DNA from 3 places in the Pediococcus acidilactici genome. Region 3 is predicted to be linked to each of the others. Evidence: predicted binding sites of a transcription regulator. Region 3 holds the regulator's gene; each other region holds the start of a gene.

The links. The regulator HrcA, encoded in region 3, represses chaperone genes, less so after heat shock. The targets are predictions, from matches to a motif close to TTAGCACTCNNNNNNNNNGAGTGCTAA.
Region 1: I6H64_RS03435 (ATP-dependent Clp protease ATP-binding subunit) is a predicted target of HrcA. The motif match lies at 2,922-2,948, and genes of this name have one in related genera.
Region 2: groES (co-chaperone GroES) is a predicted target of HrcA. The motif match lies at 2,208-2,234, and genes of this name have one in related genera.

Annotation. Positions count from the first base shown of each region.
Region 1 is NZ_CP066046.1:682,749-690,747, forward strand. It holds gene I6H64_RS03415 (DUF4097 family beta strand repeat-containing protein) at 1-685, shown strand, start outside; gene I6H64_RS03420 (hypothetical protein) at 757-945, shown strand; gene I6H64_RS03425 (YdcF family protein) at 1,216-2,232, shown strand; gene I6H64_RS03430 (YxeA family protein) at 2,249-2,620, shown strand; gene I6H64_RS03435 (ATP-dependent Clp protease ATP-binding subunit) at 3,044-5,158, shown strand; gene I6H64_RS03440 (lantibiotic protection ABC transporter ATP-binding subunit) at 5,743-6,474, shown strand; gene I6H64_RS03445 (lantibiotic immunity ABC transporter MutE/EpiE family permease subunit) at 6,467-7,249, shown strand; gene I6H64_RS03450 (lantibiotic immunity ABC transporter MutG family permease subunit) at 7,246-7,999, shown strand, end outside.
Region 2 is NZ_CP066046.1:1,361,870-1,369,868, reverse strand. It holds gene I6H64_RS06860 (CPBP family intramembrane glutamic endopeptidase) at 1,440-2,087, opposite strand; gene groES (co-chaperone GroES) at 2,277-2,561, shown strand; gene groL (chaperonin GroEL) at 2,584-4,206, shown strand; gene I6H64_RS06845 (APC family permease) at 4,506-6,338, shown strand; gene I6H64_RS06840 (glycosyltransferase family 4 protein) at 6,560-7,735, shown strand; gene I6H64_RS06835 (YigZ family protein) at 7,803-7,999, opposite strand, start outside.
Region 3 is NZ_CP066046.1:808,022-816,020, reverse strand. It holds gene infB (translation initiation factor IF-2) at 1-11, shown strand, start outside; gene rbfA (30S ribosome-binding factor RbfA) at 28-378, shown strand; gene truB (tRNA pseudouridine(55) synthase TruB) at 571-1,473, shown strand; gene ribF (riboflavin biosynthesis protein RibF) at 1,474-2,421, shown strand; gene hrcA (heat-inducible transcriptional repressor HrcA) at 2,529-3,569, shown strand; gene grpE (nucleotide exchange factor GrpE) at 3,559-4,182, shown strand; gene dnaK (molecular chaperone DnaK) at 4,210-6,066, shown strand; gene dnaJ (molecular chaperone DnaJ) at 6,160-7,284, shown strand; gene I6H64_RS03955 (TspO/MBR family protein) at 7,354-7,827, opposite strand.

The DNA of each region.
Region 1 (7,999 bases), 130 kb from region 3:
GCACTACCACTACGACATATCGGCCGTCCACAAAATTAATTTGTATTTTGAAAGGGGAACGGGAACTATTGAACAGACTGCGGGGGAACAGCTTAAAATTGAGTATTATTTCGCAAATGCCGCACAAGAAAATTCATTTGTGTATACGGAGAATGCGGAGTTTGGTCAGCTAGATTTACAACTAAAAAGGAAAAATCCGTTAGCTCCACTAAATTTTTTTGATGGAATTTTTGTTAAGGTGGGGGTTCCGGCGGCTTACAAGGGTCAAATAAATGTTAAAACGATTACCGGATCTCTGCGAGCCGAGAACTTAAGTTTAGAAAAGGTTTCATTAAAATCTGCTACGGGTGACATAGCGGTGCATACGCTACAAAGCAATCAGGTACTAATAAAAACAACTACAGGGGCAATTTCAATTGATGAGTTGGTTAATATCGGTCATTCCGCAAATTCAGCAACGTTTATTAGCACTACCGGAGCGATTACCCTTATGCATAATAATAAGCTCTTTACTAAAGAAACCGTTAAAACCACGACTGGCAACGTTCATTTAGGTATTGATCAAAAATTAAGCGATTATCTAATTACCTACGAAGGAACGAGAAAAAAAGATTCTGAACTAGTTGGAAATCCGGTTAACAAGATCGTGGTGAAAACCATGGCAGGTAACGTAAGCAGATTTTAAAGGCGCATAGTCGAAATGGGGATCAAGAGGTGAAATTATTTGGACTGCCAATCTCGTTTTTGGGTTCAAAGATGAGTTCTGAAACTATTCAAACGGGCAACCTTATTTTTATTATTTGGGGGGATTTGTTGTATTTAATAGGAGTTGTCCTGCTGGGTAACCAAAAGAAGCGCAGTAAAGTCCAACATATCGTAGCCCTTGGTTTATTAAGCGTTGGCATTTTGGTGGTAATCAATAATTTATTACAATACCTTTTTTGAAACTAAACTGCGGTGTAACTATTTAACGTTCCGTTTTTAATGAGTATGACATTTAAAATTAAAAGCCAGTTAATAAGCGTGTGGCCTTGGGATGACTTATGGCTGCAATGTGCAGAAAAGTTAACGGCGAGAAAGATTTTAGCAGATTTGTTCAAGCCTTTTTAGAGGTAAGAACCTCCACTAGTTGATATAATAACGTGTAGTCAATAGCAATTTACCAAAAGTTTTAATGGTTGCTTCGTATTTATTAAATAATTCGCGGAGGTTGCAATGCTTACTTACCTTTTTTTATTTCTTACTATTTTAGTTTCTAGCATTTACCTATATAAAGATCGGCGTAATTTTATTGCAGGAATCTTTTTTGCGGGAAGCTGTATTAATTTAACTTTACTAGCGACTTTAGGAATTGCCGCTTATCTAGCTGGGGATTCTAGGATTGGAATCATTAGTCTTGCGGTGTTTTTACTATTAGGGATTATCGTGGTTCCGTTACTGGTCGGTTTTAGTTTAATTATTAATACCTACGTCATGCAAACGCGCGAAGGCAAAAGTTTGACGGCTAAATTGTCGCTAATTTTTGGAGTTAACCTATTACTTGTATTGGGTGCGGGTGCGGCTATTTTACTTGCCAACCAGTACTTGGGGCGGTTAACAGGCATCTTGTTCGTTTTTATAGGAATCGACGTAACTTTTACGTTTATCTTTAGTTGTTATTTGTTCTATTCTTTTCTGTATCAAATAATTCCTATAAGAGAAAAAGTCGATTATATTATTACGTTAGGCGCTGGAATAAGGTCAGAAACCGTAACTCCGCTCTTAAAAGGGCGACTAGACAAAGCGTTAGAATACTTTTGGAAACAGGCTGGAAACCCTAAGTTTGTAGTTAGTGGCGGGCAGGGACCTGATGAACCCGTTTCAGAAGCCTATGCCATGGCGAAATACCTTAAAAGTCAGCATGTTCCCGAAGATAAAATCATTTTAGAAGACCAATCCACCACTACTTTACAAAATATGAAATTTTCAAAGCAAAAGATTGAAAAGGATTGGAAAAAGTCAGGAATGCCTAAGGTTATTTTTGCTACTAACAACTATCATGTATTGCGCAGTGCAATTTATGCTCGTAAGGCGGGATTAAATGCAAACGGTGTGGGTTCACCAACTTCATTTTACTTTTTACCGAGCGCGCTAATTCGTGAATATATCGCTTTGTTAGTGATTTATAAGAAAACAACCATTGCGATTGTGTTAGGATGGATTTTACTTGGACTCTTGTTAGCCTTTTTTTAGAATGGGAGAATAGTTTATGCGTAAACGAGTTATAGCTAGCGGTATCATTGTTGCAATATTTTTATTCATTTTCGGGGGTGCTTATTTCTGGTATAAGTCCAACTACGGTACCGAAAATTATTACACTCAAATCACTAATCAGGGAACCAAAATTGTTGAAAAAGATGACTCGGGCAGCCAAGTCGTGGATTACATGTATCATCAACCGATCTATGATCAAAATGGCCAAAAAGTAATGGCTAAGTTTAGAGGCGGGCTAGAACGGCCCTTAAAACTACATGCATATTTAAAGGTTGGATATAACACCAAGCGGCACCAAGTGATTTCTTGGGAAAAGGTTGCTAAAAAGGACGTCCCTAAAGCAGCTTTAAAACAGCTGCATGAGTAAGTTGCTAAAAATATTCAATAACTAAAAGGAAATCATTTCGTCTAGTGGCGAGTGGTTTCCTTTTTTATTTCCGAGCCAAATTTTTAATGGCTATCGATTGTAAAAGTTAGTGGCAGGTTGGAGATATTTCTAAATTTGCCAATGGGTTTCGACTTGCTGTACGGAAGTGAAATTTAAGATCCTGAATGTTTAAATTTAGATGCTAAGGCGCAATATTTAATCCTTACGGAAAACTTTTAAAGCCGGGAAATCGCGCTAATATGGTATTTCACACCCATAAATATTATACAGGGTAATCGAGTTAGCACTTTGCTTAACAGAGTGCTAAGAAGGATGTATACTATAGTTGTAGGTGAAAAGAGTGCTTCTAATTAATATTGCAACACGATTTTTACTTCATTTAATTAACGGAGGTGTTGTTACATGGCCAATTTTTACGGAAATGATCCTTTTTTCAACAATGATATGGATGATATTTTTAATCAAGTATTCAAACGGATGGGAAATCCTAACTCGGATTCCGCTCGTTACTTGGTCAATGGGCAGTCGTTAACACCAGATGAGTTTGCTCAATATCGAGCAACTGGTAAACTACCAGAAAATGCAAAAACAATCGAAGTATCCAAGGACGGACAACAGGCCCTTAAAAAGGGTGGTATTTTGGAGAAGTTAGGAACTAACTTGACTGAACAAGCCCGCGATGGTCTGCTAGATCCAGTTATTGGACGTGAAAATGAAATTCAAGAAACGGCGGAAATTTTGAGCCGGAGAACAAAGAATAACCCTATTTTAGTTGGGGACGCCGGAGTCGGTAAAACTGCAATTGTCGAAGGTTTAGCACAAGCAATTGTAAATGGTAACGTTCCGGAAGCTATTCAAGGCAAAGAAATTTATTCAATCGATTTATCCTCTCTAGAAGCAGGAACCCAATATCGGGGGTCGTTTGAAGAAAACATCAAAGACTTAGTCAAAGAAGTTAAGGCAGCTGGAAATATTATCCTATTCTTTGACGAAATTCACCAAATTATTGGCGCGGGTTCAACCGGCGGCGAAGATGGTGGCAAAGGGATGGCAGATATTATTAAGCCAGCATTGTCCCGTGGTGAATTAACCGTCATTGGGGCAACTACCCAAGACGAATACCGTAATACAATTTTGAAAAATGCAGCGCTAGCTCGGCGGTTTAACGACGTGGTGGTCAATGAACCAAGCGCGGAAGATACGTTTAAAATTTTGCAAGGTGTTAAGGATTTATACGAAAAACATCATCACGTAAAACTCCCCGATGATGTTTTGAAGGCAGCGGTGGATTATTCGGTTCAGTACATTCCACAAAGAACTCTACCAGATAAGGCGATTGACTTAATCGATATGACCGCCGCCCACTTGGCAGCTCGTCAGCCTGAAAGTGATCAAGCAACCTTAAAAGAAAAGCTCAATAAGCTTGAAAAAGAAAAGGAACAGGCTGTTAAAGAAGAAGACTTCAAACGTGCCGCTGACCTAAAGCAACGGATTGAAGAGACCAACAAGCAAATTAAGAATGCAGATAAGAAAGAAGAAGTCGTTGCAACGGTTGACGACGTTGCTCAATCGGTAGAACGGTTAACCGGAATTCCAGTTTCTGACATGGGTGCTAACGATATTGAACGGCTAAAAGATTTAGATAGTCGTTTGAAGAGCAAGGTCATCGGTCAAGACGAAGCGGTAGAAATGGTTGCTCGGGCAATTCGGCGGAACCGGGCTGGATTCTCCGAAGGTGAACAACCAATTGGCAGCTTCCTATTCGTCGGCCCGACCGGGGTTGGTAAAACTGAATTAGCTAAACAGTTGGCTTTAGATATGTTTGGCAATAAGAATGCGATTATTCGGTTGGACATGAGTGAATATTCGGACCGGACGGCGGTTTCCAAATTAATTGGTACGTCAGCTGGTTATGTAGGATACGATGATAACTCAAATACCCTAACCGAACGTGTACGGCGGAACCCATATTCAATTGTGCTATTAGATGAAATTGAAAAAGCGGATCCCCAAGTCCTAACACTTTTACTTCAAGTAATGGACGACGGACGTTTAACGGACGGTCAAGGAAACGTAATCAACTTCAAGAACACAATTATCATTGCAACGTCAAACGCTGGATTCGGTAACGAAAAATTAACTGGCGACGATGCTAAGGATCAATCCCTAATGGATCGACTTGCGCCATTCTTCCGGCCTGAATTCTTAAACCGGTTCAACGGCATCGTAGAATTCTCACACTTAACTAAGAAAGACTTAAGTCAAATCGTTGATCTAATGATTGCGGATGTTCAAAAGACATTGGCGAAGAAAGATTTGACTTTGGAAGTAACTAAACCAGCCAAGGATTGGTTAATGGAACAAGGTTACGATGAAGCAATGGGCGCTCGTCCACTAAGAAGAGTGATCGAACAACAAATTCGGGACAAGGTTACTGATTTCTATCTTGATCATTTAGATGTGAAGAACTTGAAAGCTGATTTGGTTGATGATCAAATCGTCATCGAAGCCAAATAGTTTGATTTTAGCGTTTTGCACATTAAAAAGTCACGCTATTAGTAAGTAGTGGCTATTAAGGAAATCATTTCGTTTAACGACGAAGTGGTTTCCTTTTTTGTTTTTTTAAAATTCAGGGAGGGGCAATTTTAGATGCTAACCAATGAGATTAGGGATGGCTAATCATTTAGCTGCGCGTGTTAGTAGTTAGGTGAAATGGTAAAGCTAAGAAACTTTAAAGAATATTCAGAATGCATTTTAAGAGGTAATCGAGTGCTATCCTTTAGGTGAAATCAAAAGTTGAAAGTTTATTAGTAGATTTGAAATGTAAGTTTCGCGAAATGCAGGATGACGATGGTCCCCATTTTACCTAAAAAAGTTTTGAATTCAATCGGATGCATTAAGTTAATTAAAATGCGTGAAAGTTAATGTTACTTCCTGCATTTTACATAAAATAGAACCTTTCAATCCTTATCGATCGAGTGATTAGATGCCGTGGACAGCCGTATTTTTGAAAGCGATTTCTATAAAGGAAGATCTAAGGAATGAAAGGCAACGATTGCGATTTAGTTATTTATCAATGGTTGGAACAAATGCCATAAACAATGGCATCCAGGGAGGGATTACGTTTGGAAGATTTAATCTTAGAAACTCGTCATTTATCAAAAAAATTCAAAAATGAATTAGCTGATAATGATATCTCACTGCACATTAAAAGGAATACGGTATATGGTCTGATAGGACCTAACGGAGCGGGCAAATCTACGTTATTAAAAATGATTGTTCAGCTACTAGCGCCTACCGAAGGGAATATTATCTTTGATGGACATCCGATATCTAGAAAAGATCTAGATAACATCGGTGCGCTGATTGAAGGGCCCGCTTTATATAATAATTTAACTGCCGAGGAAAATTTATTAGTCCACGCTAAATTATTGAACATACCTGTTAGCAGAATTAGTGAAGTCTTAGAAATAGTTGATCTAAAAAAGACTGGCAAAAAGACGGCGGGTAAGTTCTCAATGGGAATGAAACAGCGATTAGGAATTGCACTGGCTTTGCTGAATAACCCGAAATTGCTTATTTTAGACGAACCAACCAACGGGTTAGACCCTTTCGGGGTTAAAGAACTGCGAGACTTAATCGCAGGTTTCCCTAAACAAGGGATTACGGTGATTCTTTCTAGCCATATTTTATCTGAAGTAGCTCAAGTAATCGACCGAATTGGCATCATTAATAGGGGAAAATTGTTGTTTGAAGGCGTACCAGATCAAAAAGAAAGCTTGGAAGATTTCTTTACTAAGATTGTGTTAACTAAGGGTGAACGTTATGAATAGTATTGCGGTCGAAATATTAAAGTATAGGCGGACTTTTCTGAAAAAGCTGTTTTTTCTAATTCCAATTCTGCCATTGATCCTAACAATAATGATTGCCATAATATCGGCTAACGCGAAAGAGGCAATCGCGGCACATAACAACACCTTTACTTGGGATAAGCTATTCGGACTTATTTTTAATTGGTGGCCAGCAGTGTTTTTGCCAATCAGTATTGCATTATTAGCAATGATGATTATTAATACAGAAAATGAGGGGAGGAATTTTGAAGCGCAATTAATTCATAATATTGTTCCTCAAAAATTATGGATTAATAAGATTATTGTTTTTGCAATCTATATGATAATTCCTAACCTTTGTTTGGCGATTGGTCTTACGATAATTGGAATAATGCTTGTGGGCGGTCCCATTCCAATTGTGGATTTAGTTTGGGATGATTTGTTTTGTTGGGTATGTTTACTTCCCTTGTTACCGTTGCATCTAATATTAGATTACTTATGGGGACACTTATTGAATTTTTCTGTAGCTATTATGGGTGCTTTTAGCGGGATGTATTTTGCAGCCAGAAGTTTTTGGCTTTTTGACCCTTGGACCTGGGGTATTCGAGTATTGAGTCCCTTGATTGGAGTACACCCGAACGGAACAAAACTGATGGCTGGAGATGCACTTCTAAATGCTTCAGTGGTCCCGGTTGGTGTTTCACTAGCGGTAGGATTATTTGTAGTGCTTACTTTTGGAAGTGCCGCGATTTTTAAAAAGGAGAGTATCCTCAAATGAATTTCATTAGTGCAGAGTGGCTTAAAATTAAAAGGACTGGCATTCGGTGGATGGTTATCGCATTTCCGATTTTGCTTGCGTTTTTTACGATACTTTATATTTGGACGCATAAAGGGATTGTACGAATAAATCTTATTAACACATGGTTCAATATATGGCTATCTTTGATTATGCCGTTATTTATAGGTGTTTTGGTAGGACTAGATATCCATAAAGAAGCTGAAATAAAACAATTTTCCGCTTTATTCGCTAACCAAATTTCCAGGAAGAAAATCTTTTTAACGAAGTATATCTTTTTATGTTTATGCTTTTTAGTTAGTATTCTGTTATCTACGGGGATCTTTTGGTTAGGTACTTTGGGGCTAGCAAATGCGATTCCGCTAAGAATATTACTTATGGGAGTGGCTTTTGGAGTGATTGGAACTCTGCCAGTGGTTGCCTTACAAATCTGGATAAGTTTTAAATGGAATTTAGGAATTTCAATTAGCGTGAGCATTTTCGGCTTTTTATTGTCAACCCTTATTGGAACAACCAATCTTGGTGAGAAAATTTGGTATTTAATTCCTTGGACGTATGCTTATCGGTTGTCTGAGATTACAAATGTATTTGTAGTTAATTCGGTAGACGAAAATTTTAGGAACCAGGTTATCGGTTTAGCAGAACAAACAGGGGTAATTGGAATAGTAGCCAGCCTAGTCACTAGCTTATTATTTTTGGCGGGTGGGATTAGTTGGTTTAAGCGGTGGGAAA
Region 2 (7,999 bases), 550 kb from region 3:
ACAAGAATGAAAGGTTAACAATATTACTGGCGGTAATACAAACCATAATGAGAACTCTAGATTGGCTCGGGTACAGTTTTAAGAAATAGGATTAAGAGACGTAGATCTTTTTTGCCGCTCTCTATATATATTTTATAACGGAGGAATAAAAAAATGAAAAGAGAAAAAGCAGTTAACATAGTTATTGTATTGCTGTTAATTTCAATCGTGTTATCTATTTTAAATCTATTTAAGTAGGTGTGTATCGTGAGTTTAATAAAGAAGCACCTAGATTCTTATAGGATTGCTAAAGATAATAATATTACCTAGCCAATAATGACAAGGGGAATTAATAAGGACTTGGATAACTTATCGTTTAAGCATCTTAAAGCTATCTCCACTTCCCTAGGAAAAGATATAGTAACTTGTCGCAAAAGAATTAAATATTTTTGTAAAACAGAGCTGCTCAAAAATAATCGAACATTTTTTTGTTTTGTCTATTTTTGATGAAACTACTAGTCATGGAGGATGATAAACTACTAAGGTCCAAATGAATTTATAGGTTTAGCATCATTACTCGAAGACGATGTTTTAGTGGTGGTTGGAAATAAAATCCGCCCGAAACGATCGGGTGGTTTTCAGTTTGTAAAAGTATACCAATTATATTGATATAGTAAATGCATAAAGTTAAGAAAGTGATAAAAATTGGATGATGAAGAATAAAAAAGGTATCGCAATAAGCAAATGACAATAGTGACACTAATCATTCAGACGATTACAGCTATTGTACAACTCATCACAATGCTTAAAAAATAGGTAAAAGAGGCGATACGCCTTTCTTCTGTTCATCAATTTTAAAATGGAGGCATTAAAATGAAAAACATAGGAAAGCTACAATATTTAACTTTGACTATCAGTATCGTTGCTCTGATATTGTCGCTAATAAATTTACTAAAGTAGGATGGTGAAATTGACGTTTTCTAACGAAGACCTCGATTCTCTGTCCTTTAGATTGATAAGATCTCTAGCCTGCTCAATGGAAAAACAGTTGAACATGTTGTACAGAAATTAGATGATTTGCAAAATAAAACCGCTCGAAATCAATCGAACGGTTTTATTTTGTCTATTTTTAGTCGGTACTACCTCTTTTTTATTGGAACCGCAGAGGTATTTTGGAAATGTCCCACATTTTTTATCACTTTTTATACCTTTATGAAACGGTTATAAAAAGTCATTTAAAGAATCTCATTGTAATCAAAAGAGTTTCAAAAGGATGCCAAATCCCTAAGGATAATCAAAAATAGATACGATTATTTATTTTGATATTGCAATCCTTAAATTTCCTCTAGCAAAACAACAAACTACTTGATTAAGCGTGACATCTTTTAAGTAGCTTGTTGTTTTTAGTAATAAAAAACAGCCCAACCGAATCCCAATCCAGTCAGACCGTCTTAAATTTCCTACATCACTAGCGGCAATACCACCAGGCCGTTCATCAAAATGTGCGCAATCATTGAAGTTTGGATGCGTCCCGTTTTATGGTACAGCCAGCAAAATAGCAGCCCAATCGCGGCGTATAAAAAGATGTGGCTGTCGTTATGCATAAAGGCGAACGCTAAGCTGGAAATGATCGCCATGATCGTCAAACCTAAGTTCGAGCGCATCCCAAATAGAGTGCTTAAATTGCCAAACAAAACTTTCCGAAAAACTAACTCTTCCATAATGGGCGCCCCAACGGTGATTGCCAACACAAAAAACGGGTTGATTTTCGCTAGGGTAACTAACGTAGCCGTATTGGCGGAAGCGGGGTTTTGCCCCAGAATAAAAGTGACGTAGCTAACCACAAACTGGAGCACGATCACTAACGCGGTCCCGATGATCCCCCACGCAATTGCTCGGAAGAAGGGGATTCGCCGAGTTTCAATTTGGTTGATTTCACTATTTTTCAGGTTAATAACCACCAGCAGGGCAGCTCCGACTAGGTAATCGATAGTTTCCACCCAAATAAATGATGCACCCAACCGAACGAAAAGGTTGATAACGCTCGGTAGCAAGAAAATTGCTAAATAAGTGATTAAAGTTAATAAAGAACTTTTACTAATTTTCATCATGACACTCCTTTATTTCCTGTAAGTATAGCATATTTGAACGGTTGTTATATTTGATTGGTTAATATTGGTCAAAAACACTTGCATTCTATTAAAAACATGATATAGTTATCAGTGTAGTTAGCACTTAGGTGTAACGAGTGCTAAATAAATCATGCATTTAATTATCAGAAATTTGGAGGGATTCACGTGTTAAAACCTTTAGGAGATCGCGTTATTTTAGAAGCTAAAGACGAAGAAGAACAAACTGTCGGAGGCATCGTTCTGGCAAGTAATGCTAAAGAAAAGTCCCAAACCGGTAAAGTTGTCGCTGTAGGTAACGGTCGCGTTTTAGATGACGGAAAGACGTTACCAATGAACGTTAAAGTAGGCGACACAGTAGTTTACGATAAATATGCAGGAACAGAAGTAACATACGAAGATCAAAAATATTTAGTTGTCCATGAAAAGGACTTAGTTGCAGTTGTTGAATAATTAATTTAAAGGAGTGTTGATCATGGCTAAAGAAATTAAGTTTTCAGAAGATGCACGCACAAAGATGCTAAAAGGGGTCGACAAATTAGCAGATACCGTTAAGTCGACTATTGGACCAAAGGGACGTAACGTTGTTTTGGAACAATCATACGGTTCACCAACAATCACTAACGATGGTGTAACAATCGCTAAGTCAATTGAATTAGAAGATCACTTTGAAAACATGGGTGCTAAGTTAGTATCCGAAGTTGCTTCTAAGACAAACGACATTGCTGGTGACGGTACTACAACTGCGACAGTACTTACCCAAGCAATTGTTAACGAAGGTATGAAGAACGTTACTGCTGGTGCTAACCCAGTTGGGATTCGTCGTGGTATTGAAAAGGCTACTGAAAAAGCAGTTGCCGCATTGCACAACATGTCACACGAAGTAAAGACAAAGGATGACATCGCACAAATCGCTTCAATTTCTTCTGCTAACCCAGAAGTTGGTAAGTTGATTGCGGATGCAATGGAAAAGGTTGGTAACGACGGAGTTATCACTATTGAAGAATCTCGTGGAGTTGACACAACCCTCGACGTTGTTGAAGGTATGCAATTCGATCGTGGTTACATGTCACAATACATGGTTACTGACAACGACAAGATGGAAGCTAACCTCGACAACCCATACATCTTAATTACTGACAAGAAGATTGCTAACATTCAAGACATCTTGCCATTACTTCAATCAGTGGTTGAACAAAGCCGTTCACTTTTGATCATTGCTGATGACATCACTGGTGAAGCATTGCCAACCTTGGTATTGAACAAGATGCGTGGTACTTTCAACGTGGTTGCTGTTAAGGCACCTGGTTTTGGTGACCGTCGTAAGGAACAACTTGAAGATATTGCCATCTTAACTGGTGGTACAGTTATCACTGACGATCTTGGCTTGAACTTGAAGGACGTTACAATCGAACAATTAGGTCAAGCAAACAAGGTTACGGTTACTAAGGACGACACAACCATCGTTGAAGGTTCTGGTAGCCAAGAACAAATCGCTGAACGGGTTGCAATGATCAAGCAACAAATCAGTGAAACAACTTCTGACTTTGACAAGGAAAAACTTCAAGAACGTCTTGCTAAGTTAGCTGGTGGGGTTGCAGTTATCCGGGTTGGTGCTGCTACTGAAACCGAATTGAAGGAAAAGAAGTACCGTATCGAAGATGCTTTGAACGCTACTCGTGCTGCTGTTGAAGAAGGATTCGTTCCTGGTGGTGGTACAGCACTTGTTAACGTGATTGCTTCCTTAGAAGACCTTGACGCAGAAGGCGACGAATTAACAGGTATCAACATCGTTCGTCGTGCTCTTGAAGAACCAGTTCGCCAAATTGCTGAAAACGCTGGTGAAGAAGGTTCCGTCATCGTTACAAAACTTAAGACACAAAAAGATGGTGTTGGTTACAACGCTGCAACTGACGAATGGGTTGATATGATTGAAGCTGGTATCGTTGACCCAACTAAGGTTACTCGTTCAGCACTTCAAAACGCTGCTAGTGTATCCGCATTGTTATTAACAACGGAAGCAGTAGTTGCTGACTTACCAGAAGAAAAGCCGGCAGCTCCAGCAGCTCCAAACCCAGGTATGGGCGGAATGATGTAATCAAACTTTCGTGACTGATGGAGATGCTTACCGAAAATGGTAAACCATCCCCGCAATTAATCACTGAAGGCAACTGAATAATCCAGGAAAAGACGCGCATTGCGCGTCTTTTTTTGTGTCCAAATGCCGGGGTAAAGGGTTATCGCAAAATCTCTTTAAAAGTTAATCAGGAATTTTGTTTTATTTGCCTAAATTCTGTTATTATCAGTATATGAGTGAGAATCCAAAAATATGCTAGCTAATTTACTGGTTTTGGAGTAGAATTTCACTTGCATATTTTTAAAAACGGAGAGTAAAAAATGTTTTCGTATTTGAAACGTATTTTAATTGGTAAACCACTGAAGACGTTAGACGAAAGTGGCCAAGCGTTAACGAAATTTAAGGCGCTCGCTCTGCTATCTTCAGATGCTTTATCATCTATCGCATATGGTACCGAAGAAATTCTTTCGGTTTTAATTGTTTTATCAGCTGCGGCAACTTGGTATTCAATCCCGATCGCAGCAATCGTGTTAGTGCTATTATTTGCAATTACGGTGTCATATCGTCAGATTATTAAGGCGTATCCTTCGGGAGGCGGTGCTTACGTAGTTGCTAGCAAGAACTGGGGGACTTCGGCCGGGCTAGTCGCCGGGGGGTCGCTGTTAGTTGATTACATGCTGACGGTGGCCGTAAGTGTGACTTCCGGAACCGAAGCGATTACCTCGGCAATCCCGGCGTTACAGAAGTATCACGTGGCCATCGCGGTGCTGATTGTGCTCGGAATTATGGCCCTGAACTTGCGAGGGTTGCGGGAATCGGCAAGTTTCCTTACCATCCCGGTTTACCTGTTCGTAGTGGTAATCTCGATAATGATTATTGTAGGGTTATATAACATCGTTACCGGACAAGTTACTTATCATGCGGCGGCAGCAATTGGCTCGACCGTGCCGGGAATGACCTTCGTGCTCTTCATGCGGGCGTTATCTTCTGGATCATCTTCCCTAACTGGGGTAGAAGCGATTAGTAACGCGGTGCCTAATTTCAAGAAACCGCGGCGGAAAAATGCGGCAGCTACTTTGGCAATCATGTCGTTGATTTTGGCTTCGTTCTTCGCGGGAATCACGTTCTTAGCTTACTACAGCGGAATTACGCCGATGAGTTCGCAAACCGTGCTTTCCCAAATCGGGGTTACGGTCTTCGGCCACGGGATTTTCTACTATATCCTACAATTGTCAACCGCGTTGATTTTGGCGGTAGCCGCAAACACCGGGTTCTCGGCCTTTCCAATGTTGGCCTACAATTTGGCCAAGGATAAGTTCATGCCCCATGCTTACATGGATCGGGGCGACCGACTCGGCTACTCTAACGGAATCATTTCGTTAGCCGCGGGCGCAATCGTGCTGATTTTGATTTTCGGTGGACAAACCGGTCTCTTAATCCCGCTTTATGCTATTGGGGTTTTCGTACCGTTCACGTTGTCACAATCCGGAATGATCGTGCATTGGAAACGAGAAGGCGGCGCTCATTGGTGGATAAATGCTTCTGCTAACTTACTAGGAGCGTTACTATCGGCAGTCTTAGTAGTTTGCTTGCTATTCCTACACTTTAGCAACGTTTGGCCATACTTCGTGGTTATGCCACTGTTATTGCGGATGTTCTACAAGATTCGTAAGCACTATGACGAAGTCGCTGACCAACTGCGGGTTGTGGAAAAGGGCAAGGTTAACTTGCACGACTATGACGGTTCAACCGTAATTGTGTTGGTTAGCAACGTTACCCAAGTAACTTCTGGTGCGATCAACTACGCTCGGTCAATCGGGGACTACGTAATCGCCATGCACGTTTCGTTTGATGCTAACCCAGAAAAAGAGCATAAGACGGCGATGGAATTTAAAGCGGAATATCCGGACGTACGGTTTATCGACATTCACTCGTCGTACCGTTCGATTACCAATCCGACGCTTCGGTTCTGTGACGTAATTGCTAAACGGGCGGCAGAACGGAATTACACCACGACGGTATTGGTTCCGCAATTCGTTCCGCGCAAGCCATGGCAAAACATTTTGCATAACCAAACTGGTTTACGTTTGCGGGCGGCACTAAATTCACGCGAAAACATTATTGTTTCCACGTATAATTATCATTTGAAATAAAAGTAAACGGGTTAAGGAAGTGAGTTTCCTTAACCCGTTTTTTGTGCAAAGACTCCGGGAAAAACTTCGTTGAAGTGAATAGATGTTATTTTTCTGTGGAAACGTTGTCGTTTTAAAATGAAAATTATCGTTAAATTATGTGAGTTTTCGGTGAAGTTACTGTATAAGGCATGCAAATTTCGGTATAATGAGCTTATTATGAACATAAAAGAGGACAAATTATGCGATTTGAAATAGTTGTCAGTTTATTTGCAACCATGATCATTTCGGCGATTTTAACACCATTTGTCCGAAGAATTGCTTTTAAAATTGGAGCGGTTGATAAGCCGAACGCTCGGCGGGTTAATAAAGTGCCGATGCCGACGATGGGCGGGTTAGCAATCTTCTTGGCATTTAATTTCTCACTTTTTTTCTTACTAAGAAATCAAATTCCTAACCCGCAATTTTACGGAATCTTCTTCGGCGAATGTATAATTATGTTAACCGGAATTATTGATGATATTTTTGAATTAAAACCTTCGCAGAAAATGATTGGAATCTTGCTCGCGGCTTTAGCGGTGTATTGGTTTGCGGAAGTGCAAATGACGACCTTGACTTTACCGTTTATTGGGATTGTCCATTTGGGATGGTTTTCGTTACCAATTACCCTAATTTGGATTGCCGCGATTACTAACGCGATTAACCTATTGGACGGTCTAGACGGGTTGGCTACCGGGGTCACCATCATTGCGCTATTTACGACCGGGTTTACCGGATTGTTCTTTTTACCATCCACTAATATTTACATTGTAATTATGATTTTTACGTTAGTGGCTGCAGAAGTGGGCTTTTTGCCATATAATTTCTTCCCGGCCCGCATTTATTTGGGGGATACCGGGGCGTTATTTATTGGATTTATGATTGCGGTCTTTTCGCTTTCAGGATTGAAAAACGCCACCTTCATTTCCGTCTTAATCCCGGTAATGATTTTAGGAGTGCCGTTAACCGACACAATTTACGCCATTTTGAGACGACTGCTAAATAAACAATCAATTGCGCACGCTGATAAGCGCCATTTGCACCACCGTTTGATGCAAATGGGATTGACGCATCGACAAACCGTGTTGGTAATTTATGGTATTTCAATGATTTTTTCCTTTATCGCGTTGCTCTACCCGCTTTCTACATTGTGGGGCTCGGTATTGTTAACAATCGGAATTTTAGTGGGAATTGAGTTGTTTGTGGAAGCAATCGGGCTAGTAGGGGAAAATCGGACCCCGATGCTGAGCTGGATTAAACGATTAGTTCGGACCACTACTTCTAAAACTGCTAGCAATGAATTTAAAGAAGAAGATACTTTAAAAGATCGGGTGCGTTCGCGTAGTGAACGTCACCAACAAAAAAAGCATCACGACTGATGTAGTAATCCCTAAAAGTTAGATTTTGGAGATACTATGTAAGGCGTGATGCTTTTTTGTTAAATAATTACTGAGGTTGGTACGGAACTTGAACGCGTTGTTGTCCGCCATCTTTAAAGCTAACGTTGCCACTAAAAAGTCCGGTTAGTTCTGCCTTTAAATCGGCCACTTGGTCTTGGTCGACGGCTACGGTGGTGATTACCTGAGTGGTATACTCGTGATTCACCTGGGTAATTTGGTGTTGTTCGAGGTAGTAGGTTAACT
Region 3 (7,999 bases):
CAGTCGAATAGTAAGGGGGATTTGAAGATGGCTCGACAATATCGTGCAGATCGTTTGTCACAAGAAATTGAAAAAGAAGTCAGTGACATTTTACGTCGCCGAGTTCGTGACCCTCGCGTGCAGGGAGTTACGATCACGGGCGTGGACGTTACCGGTGACTTACAACAAGCAAAAATTTATTACAGCATCTTATCGGATAAAGCTTCTGACGACGAAAAGACCCGTAAAGGTCTCGAAAAGGCGTCGGGGTTGATCCGCAAAGAACTAGGTAGTCGGTTATCAATTTATAAAACACCAGAATTGATTTTTGAAAGAGATCATTCTGTACAGTACGGTGAAAAAATTGATCAGCTGATTAATAAACTTAATCGTGACTAAGTTAAAAGAGCAATCATGGACAGGAACGTTTCCAGCAAGTAAGCAGCTTATGGGAACCATTCCAGGTCGAATGGTTGCTCTTTTTAAGTTAGTGGGAGATACTGATTGGGATGAACATTTTGTATTCCACGGTATCTACTGTAAAATACTTAAGAAGAGCAAATTTGCACGAGAAATGTGAGGTTTATTTTGATGGATGGAATTATTCCAATTAATAAGGAACGCGGAATGACTAGTCACGACGTGGTTGCTAAGGTGCGTGGAATTTTAAGAACCAAGAAGGTCGGCCATAGCGGTACCCTAGATCCTAGTGTGGATGGGGTTTTACCGGTTTGCGTAGGCCGCGCTACAAAAGTGGTAGATTACTTAATGCGCTTTGGTAAAACTTATCAAGGATCAATTACGTTAGGCTTGGCGACCACCACTGAGGATCTGGATGGAGAAGTGGTGGAACGGCAACCCTTAAGTAAACCACTAACGGACGCTCAAATTGATGCAGCCTTAAAGCAAATGACCGGGGAATTAACTCAAATTCCACCAATGTATTCTGCTGTGAAGGTTAATGGGCGCAAGTTATATGAGTATGCTCGTGCCGGAGAAACGGTGGAGCGGCCTAAAAGAAAAATCCAAGTGTACCAGTTTAAACAAATTCGCCCTACGGAGTTCGACGAGGAAAAGGGAGAACAAACTATTTATTTTGAGGTGCAGTGTGGTAAGGGAACTTACGTTAGGACCTTAGCAGTCGATTTTGGTCGGCAATTTGGGTTGCCAGCCGTAATGTCCGATTTAACTCGGACAAGTAGCGGAGGGTTTGAACTAAAAGAGTGCGTTACTTTGGCAGAACTTGAGCAGGCTCGTGACGAAGACCGGGTCGAAAGCGATGTGCTACATCCGATTGACCATGCTTTAGCAAAGTTTGAAGCAATTGAAATTACTGATTCAGAGTGGCAATTAGTTCAAAACGGGGGCTTTTTGAAGCGCGCGCTTACCGAACCGGTTGTTGCCGTTAAGTATAAAGGTAAAATTCAGGCGCTGTACCAATACGACGAATCTCGTCAAGTATACCGCCCAGAAAAAATGTTGTTGGTGAGATAAATGCAAATAATTAAGATACATCATCCGTATGATAAAAAAATGATTCCCGAAGAAAAGGTGGTGCTTGCTTTAGGATTTTTTGATGGCATGCATCGTGGTCACCAAGCCGTAATTCAAAAGGCTCGTGAGATTGCGAACGCTAAGGGCTTAGCGTTGGCGGCAATGACTTTTGATCACCACGCTTCGGTAGTTTTCCCCAAGCCGCAGCACCGGTTTAGCGCGTTAAGCTACCTAACTTCTGTATCTCGGAAAGCAGAGTTAATGGAAGCGGCGGGAGTGGATATTCTTTACGTAGTTAACTTTACTTCCGCATTTGGTAGTTTAACCCCGCAAGAATTTGTTGACCAATACATGGTCGGATTAAATGCTGAAGTGGTGGTGGCCGGTTTTGATTATACTTTTGGGCCAGTTGCCACGGCTAATATGGATACGTTGCCAGAAATTGCGCAACACCGTTTTGAAGTAGTTAAAGTACCTAAAATCATTGCACAAGGGCAAAAAATTGGATCGACCGCCATTCGAAACGCCGTTGCCGACGGGGAGATTGACGAAGCTAACCGATATTTAGGGTACCCCTTTGAAACTAATGGTTTAGTAGTCCACGGCGAAGCGCGGGGAAGGACCCTCGGATTTCCTACCGCGAACATTGTTAGCAATCCTAATCAAATCACTCCTGGGATTGGCATTTACGTTGTGGAAATTAAGATTGCCGATAAATGGTACCAGGGGATGGCCTCGGTAGGACGCAACGTTGTCTTTGGGGACGGTCGCCCCGTAACTACGGAAATTAACATTTTAGATTTCAATCAAGAAATTTATGGTGAGACGGTCCGGGTTAAATGGCACCACCGCTTACGGGGAGAAGTTAAGTTTGCTTCGGTGGACGCGTTAATTGCGCAATTGCACCAGGATGAAGCAGATACGCGTGCATTTTTTAAGAAGCGTTAAAGTTGTCTGACCAAGCTTGACTAAAGTTGACATTTCTACAAACCTCTGGTATCTTAATAGTTGTTCTTAGCACTCCGACTTTCTAAGTGCTAAAAGAGGTGATTTTCATGTTGACTGATCGTGAATTATTGATTTTAGAGGAAATTGTTCAAGAATATACGGAAAATGGTAAACCGATTGGTTCCAAGACGGTGATGAACAATCTGCCGATTAAAGTTAGTTCGGCCACGATTCGCAACGATATGGCTAAATTAGAGGACCTGGGTTTAATTGAAAAGACCCATTCTTCTTCAGGTCGGGTCCCATCGCTAATGGGGTATCGTTATTATGTTGATCACTTGCTTCGCCCAGAAGAAGTCGATCAGACGGAAGCACTACAGATTCAAAGGGGACTAGCAACTCATTTCCAAGAGGTTGACGACATTGTTCGAACTTCAGCAGAAATGCTTTCCAATTTAACGCATTATACAGCTTTAACGCTTAAGCCGGAGCAAAAGGGAGCCACGTTAGACGGTTTCCGAATGGTTCCGTTAGGCGGCAACCAGGTGATGCTGATTTTAGTTTCTAGTAATGGCGACGTTACTAGCCAACAGTTCAGTATTCCACACGAGATGAATGGTGAAACCTTAGAACGGGTAGTTCGCATCATGAACGACCGGTTGGTAGGCAAAACGTTGAGCCAGGTATATTACCATTTGCGGACGGACATTCCGCAGGTAGTGGAAAAATACTTGCAGAGTGACGCAGGAGTTTTGGACGTTTTCCAAGACATCGTTACCCGTTCAACTCGTGACCGCTATTTCGTGGGTGGCAAATTAAACGTTTTAAACTTTTCGAAGAATGTGGATGTAAATTCACTTCGGGGGTTACTAACGCTGTTTAATGAAAATGAGCAAATTGACGGACTGCTAGGTAATAAGCGGAGTGACTTGGATGTGAAAATTGGCGACGAGTTAAGTAACGCGTTGCTAAAGGATTTTAGTTTAATTACGGCAACTTACGATGTGGGGAGCCGTGGTAAAGGACTAATTGCCATTCTTGGTCCAACCAGTATGCAGTATTCGAAGACCTTGGGCTTGATCAATACGTTTAGGTACCAATTATCACACCGAATGCTACAATACTATAAGCATCTTGATGACAGTTAGGAGGATTGAATTGGCAAAGGAAGACGAAAAGGCAAAATCAGCTTCAACCGAAGCAAAGGTTGAAGAAGAAAGTAAGGGCGCTGACAAGCAAGCTAAAGCAACGTCCCAAGACGAAAATAATAATCAAAAGGATTCCGCAAAAGATTCGAAGCAAACTACTTTAGATCCTGCGGAAATTGAAAAAATTACGGCGGAACGTGATGAGCTTTCCGACAAGTATATCCGCGCGCAAGCTGAAATTGTGAATATGCGCCGTCGCAACGAAAAGGAACAAGCTAGTCTTTTAAAATATGATGGTCAAAAATTAGCAAAGGCAATTTTACCTGCGTTAGATAACTTGGAACGAGCTTTGACAGTGGAAGCTGAGCATTCAGAACAACTGTTGAAGGGGGTAGAGATGGTTCAAAAGGACCTCTTAAAAGCCCTTAAAGAAAATGATATCGCTGAAATCGAGGCAGATGGTCAAAAGTTTGATCCTAACCTCCACCAGGCGGTTCAGACCGTTCCAGCAGACGATGACCATCCTGCGGATACCGTAGTTAAGGTATTTCAAAAGGGTTATATTTTAAAGGATCGAGTATTACGGCCAGCGATGGTTGTTGTTGCTCAATAAAAGATAGAGAAAGAGGGATTTTAGACAATGGCAAGTAATAAAATTATTGGTATTGACTTAGGTACTACAAACTCTGCAGTTGCTGTCATGGATGGTGACAAACCTAAAATTATCACTAACCCAGAAGGGGCACGGACAACTCCATCAGTAGTTGCTTTCAAAAATGGCGAAACACAAGTAGGTGAAGTAGCAAAGCGGCAAGCAATTACTAACCCTAACACCATTTCTTCAATTAAGCGTCACATCGGGGAAGCTGGATACAAAGTAACGGTAGACGGCAAGTCATACACCCCACAAGAAGTTTCTGCAATGATTTTGAGCTACATCAAGAAGTTTGCGGAAGACTACCTTGGTGAAGAAGTTGATCAAGCCGTTATCACGGTTCCAGCTTACTTCGATGACTCTCAACGGCAAGCAACAAAAGATGCTGGTAAGATTGCTGGTTTGGAAGTTAAACGAATCATCAACGAACCAACTGCTTCTGCGTTAGCTTACGGTTTAGATAAGAGTGACAAGGATGAAAAGATCTTGGTATACGACCTTGGTGGTGGTACTTTTGATGTTTCGATCCTTGAACTCGGCGACGGTGTTTTCCAAGTACTTTCAACAAATGGTGACACTCACCTCGGTGGGGATGACTTTGACCAAAAGATTATTGATTGGTTAGTTGAAGGCTTCAAGGAAGAAAACGGCATTGACCTTTCTAAAGATAAGATGGCTCTTCAACGTTTGAAGGACGCTGCTGAAAAAGCTAAGAAAGATTTGTCTGGGGTTAGCGAAGCACAAATCAGCTTACCATTTATTTCCGCTGGCGAAGCTGGTCCATTGCATTTGGAAAAGACTTTGACACGGGCACAATTTGATCAATTAACCGCAGACTTAGTTGCTAAGACTAAGGTACCAGTTGACAACGCCCTTAAAGATGCTGGCCTATCAGCTTCTGACATTGACCAAGTTATCTTAAACGGTGGTTCAACACGGATTCCAGCTGTTCAAGAAGCCGTAAAGAACTGGACGGGTAAGGAACCTAACCATTCCATTAACCCTGACGAAGCCGTTGCCCTTGGTGCTGCTGTTCAAGGTGGGGTTTTAACTGGTGATGTTAAAGACGTTGTTTTACTTGACGTAACTCCACTTTCACTTGGTATTGAAACCATGGGTGGCGTGTTCACTAAGTTAATCGACCGGAACACTACGATCCCAACTAGCAAGTCTCAAATCTTCTCTACCGCAGCAGATAATCAACCAGCTGTAGACATTCACGTACTTCAAGGTGAACGTCCAATGGCGGCGGATAATAAGACGCTGGGTCGTTTCCAACTAACGGACATTCCAGCTGCTCCACGGGGAGTTCCACAAATCGAAGTTAAATTCGATATTGATAAGAATGGTATTGTTAACGTTTCTGCTAAGGATAAGGGTACTGGTAAGGAACAAAAGATTACCATCAAGAGTTCATCGGGTCTCAGTGATGAAGAAATCGAACGGATGATGAAGGAAGCTAAGGAAAACGAAGAAGCCGACCGCAAGCGTAAGGAAGAAGTTGACCTTCGTAACGAAGTTGACCAATTGATCTTCACAACCGACAAGACTTTGAAGGAACTTGAAGGTAAGGTTTCTGAAGACGAAATCAAGAAGGCTAAAGACGCTAAGGAAGCTCTTGAAAAAGCACAAAAAGATAACAACTTAGAAGAAATGAAAGCTAAGAAGGATGATTTGAGTAAGATTGTCCAAGACTTGTCTGTAAAGCTTTACCAACAAGCTCAACAAGCACAAGGCCAAGCTGATGGTGCTCAAGGTAACGACCAGAATACCGGTAATAACGACGACAACACTGTCAATGGGGATTTCGAAGAAGTCGATCCTGACAAAGACAACAAATAAATAAGTGATTAGCAATGAAGGGTCGAAGTCGTTGACTTTGACCCTTTTGCGGTGATTAACGGTTAAAACTGGTAAAAATCATGGAGGATGAATATGGCTGGAAGTAAAGATTACTATGACATTCTGGGAGTCAGTCGCGATGCATCTGAAGATGAAATCAAGAAGGCTTATCGACGCTTGTCGAAAAAATACCATCCCGATATCAACAAAGAGCCGGGAGCGGAACAAAAGTTTAAAGACATTAACGAAGCTTACGATGTCTTAGGGGACGCGCAAAAGCGTGCGCAATATGATCAATTTGGTTCCGCTGACGGCAACGCTGGCTTTGGTGGCGGTGGTTTCGGCGACCAAGGCGGCTTTGGTGGTTTTGGCGGCGGCTTTGACGACATTTTCAGTTCTTTCTTTGGTGGTGGTCAACGACAGGCCGCTAACCAGCCACGACAAGGAGAGGACCTACAGTACCAAATGACGCTTAAGTTTGAAGAAGCGATTTTTGGTAAAAAGTCGACGATTAAGTATTCACGAGAAGCCGAATGTAAGACCTGTGGCGGATCGGGTGCTAAACCAGGGACTTCGCCAGAAACCTGTCATAAATGTCACGGAACGGGTAGCATTCAAGTTACTCAAAACACTCCGCTTGGTCGGATGGTTCGGCAACAGGTTTGTGACGTATGTAACGGAACTGGTAAAGAAATTAAAGAGAAGTGCCCAACTTGTGGTGGTACTGGACACACTAAGCAAGAACATGAAGTAAAGGTTTCTGTTCCAGCCGGTGTTGAAGATGGTCAACAAATGCGGCTTCAAGGTCAAGGTGAAGCTGGTTATAATGGCGGACCTTATGGTGACCTTTACATCATTTTCCAAGTACAGCCAAGTAAGATTTATGAGCGCGAAGGTTCAGAAATTTACTATGATCAGTCAATTTCTTTCGTACAAGCTGCACTGGGGGATGAAATTGAAGTACCTACCGTTCACGGCAAGGTTAAGCTAAAAATCCCAGCTGGTACGCAGACGGGAACTAACTTCCGCTTGAAGGGCAAGGGAGCTCCTCGTTTGCGAGGCAATGGTAACGGTGACCAACACGTCCACGTGAAGGTTAAGGTGCCTAAGAAGCTGAATGCGGGCCAAAAGGAAGCTTTGAAGCTCTTTGCTAAGGCGAGTGGTGAACATCCGTCAGGCAACGGCAAGGGCGGCTTCTTTGATAAATTTATGAATTAATTAAATTGAAGACAATTAAAAACGTTGAAAATAGGGGATTGCTCTATTTTCAACGTTTTTTGTTTATATTTAATTCAAAATCGCCGTTCCTAAAGTCAAGTAGGTAGCAAATAAGATCCAGATCAAGTACGGAACCATTAGACTAGCGGCTAATTTACTAGTTTGCCAAAAACTTTTCACACACCAAATCACTAGTGCATCGAGTACGATGATAATTAAAAAGCTGATCCAGCGGTTGCTTGCACCAAAGAAAACGATGCTCCAAACAAAATTTAGGACTAATTGGCTAACAAATAAAATCAAGTTATTTTGGCGTGCGTTGGTCCGGTCACGAAGAATTAAATAACCGACAATTCCAATCATTAGGTATAAAATTGGCCAGACAATGCCAAAAATAAAGTCAGGTGGGGCTAAGGGCGGCAACGTTAAGTTGTTATAAATTGCTTTAATATCACCTGATAATATCCCCGATAGGCTTCCGACCAATTCTACAACGATAATGCTGGCGATTAATAAGATCCAATTTGGACTTCTTTTAGTCATTAAATCATCCCTCCTTCAAATTTAAAACGGTTACCCGGTTAGATTAGCTTAAGGGTAACAAAGAGTCGATAGTTTGCATAATGATTTGCTTAAAACAGCACGCCATAATTAAAAGAGGCTGAAAAAAATATCTTAGGATGTTAACTTTAATAAAGTTAAAAGTCAGTTTACG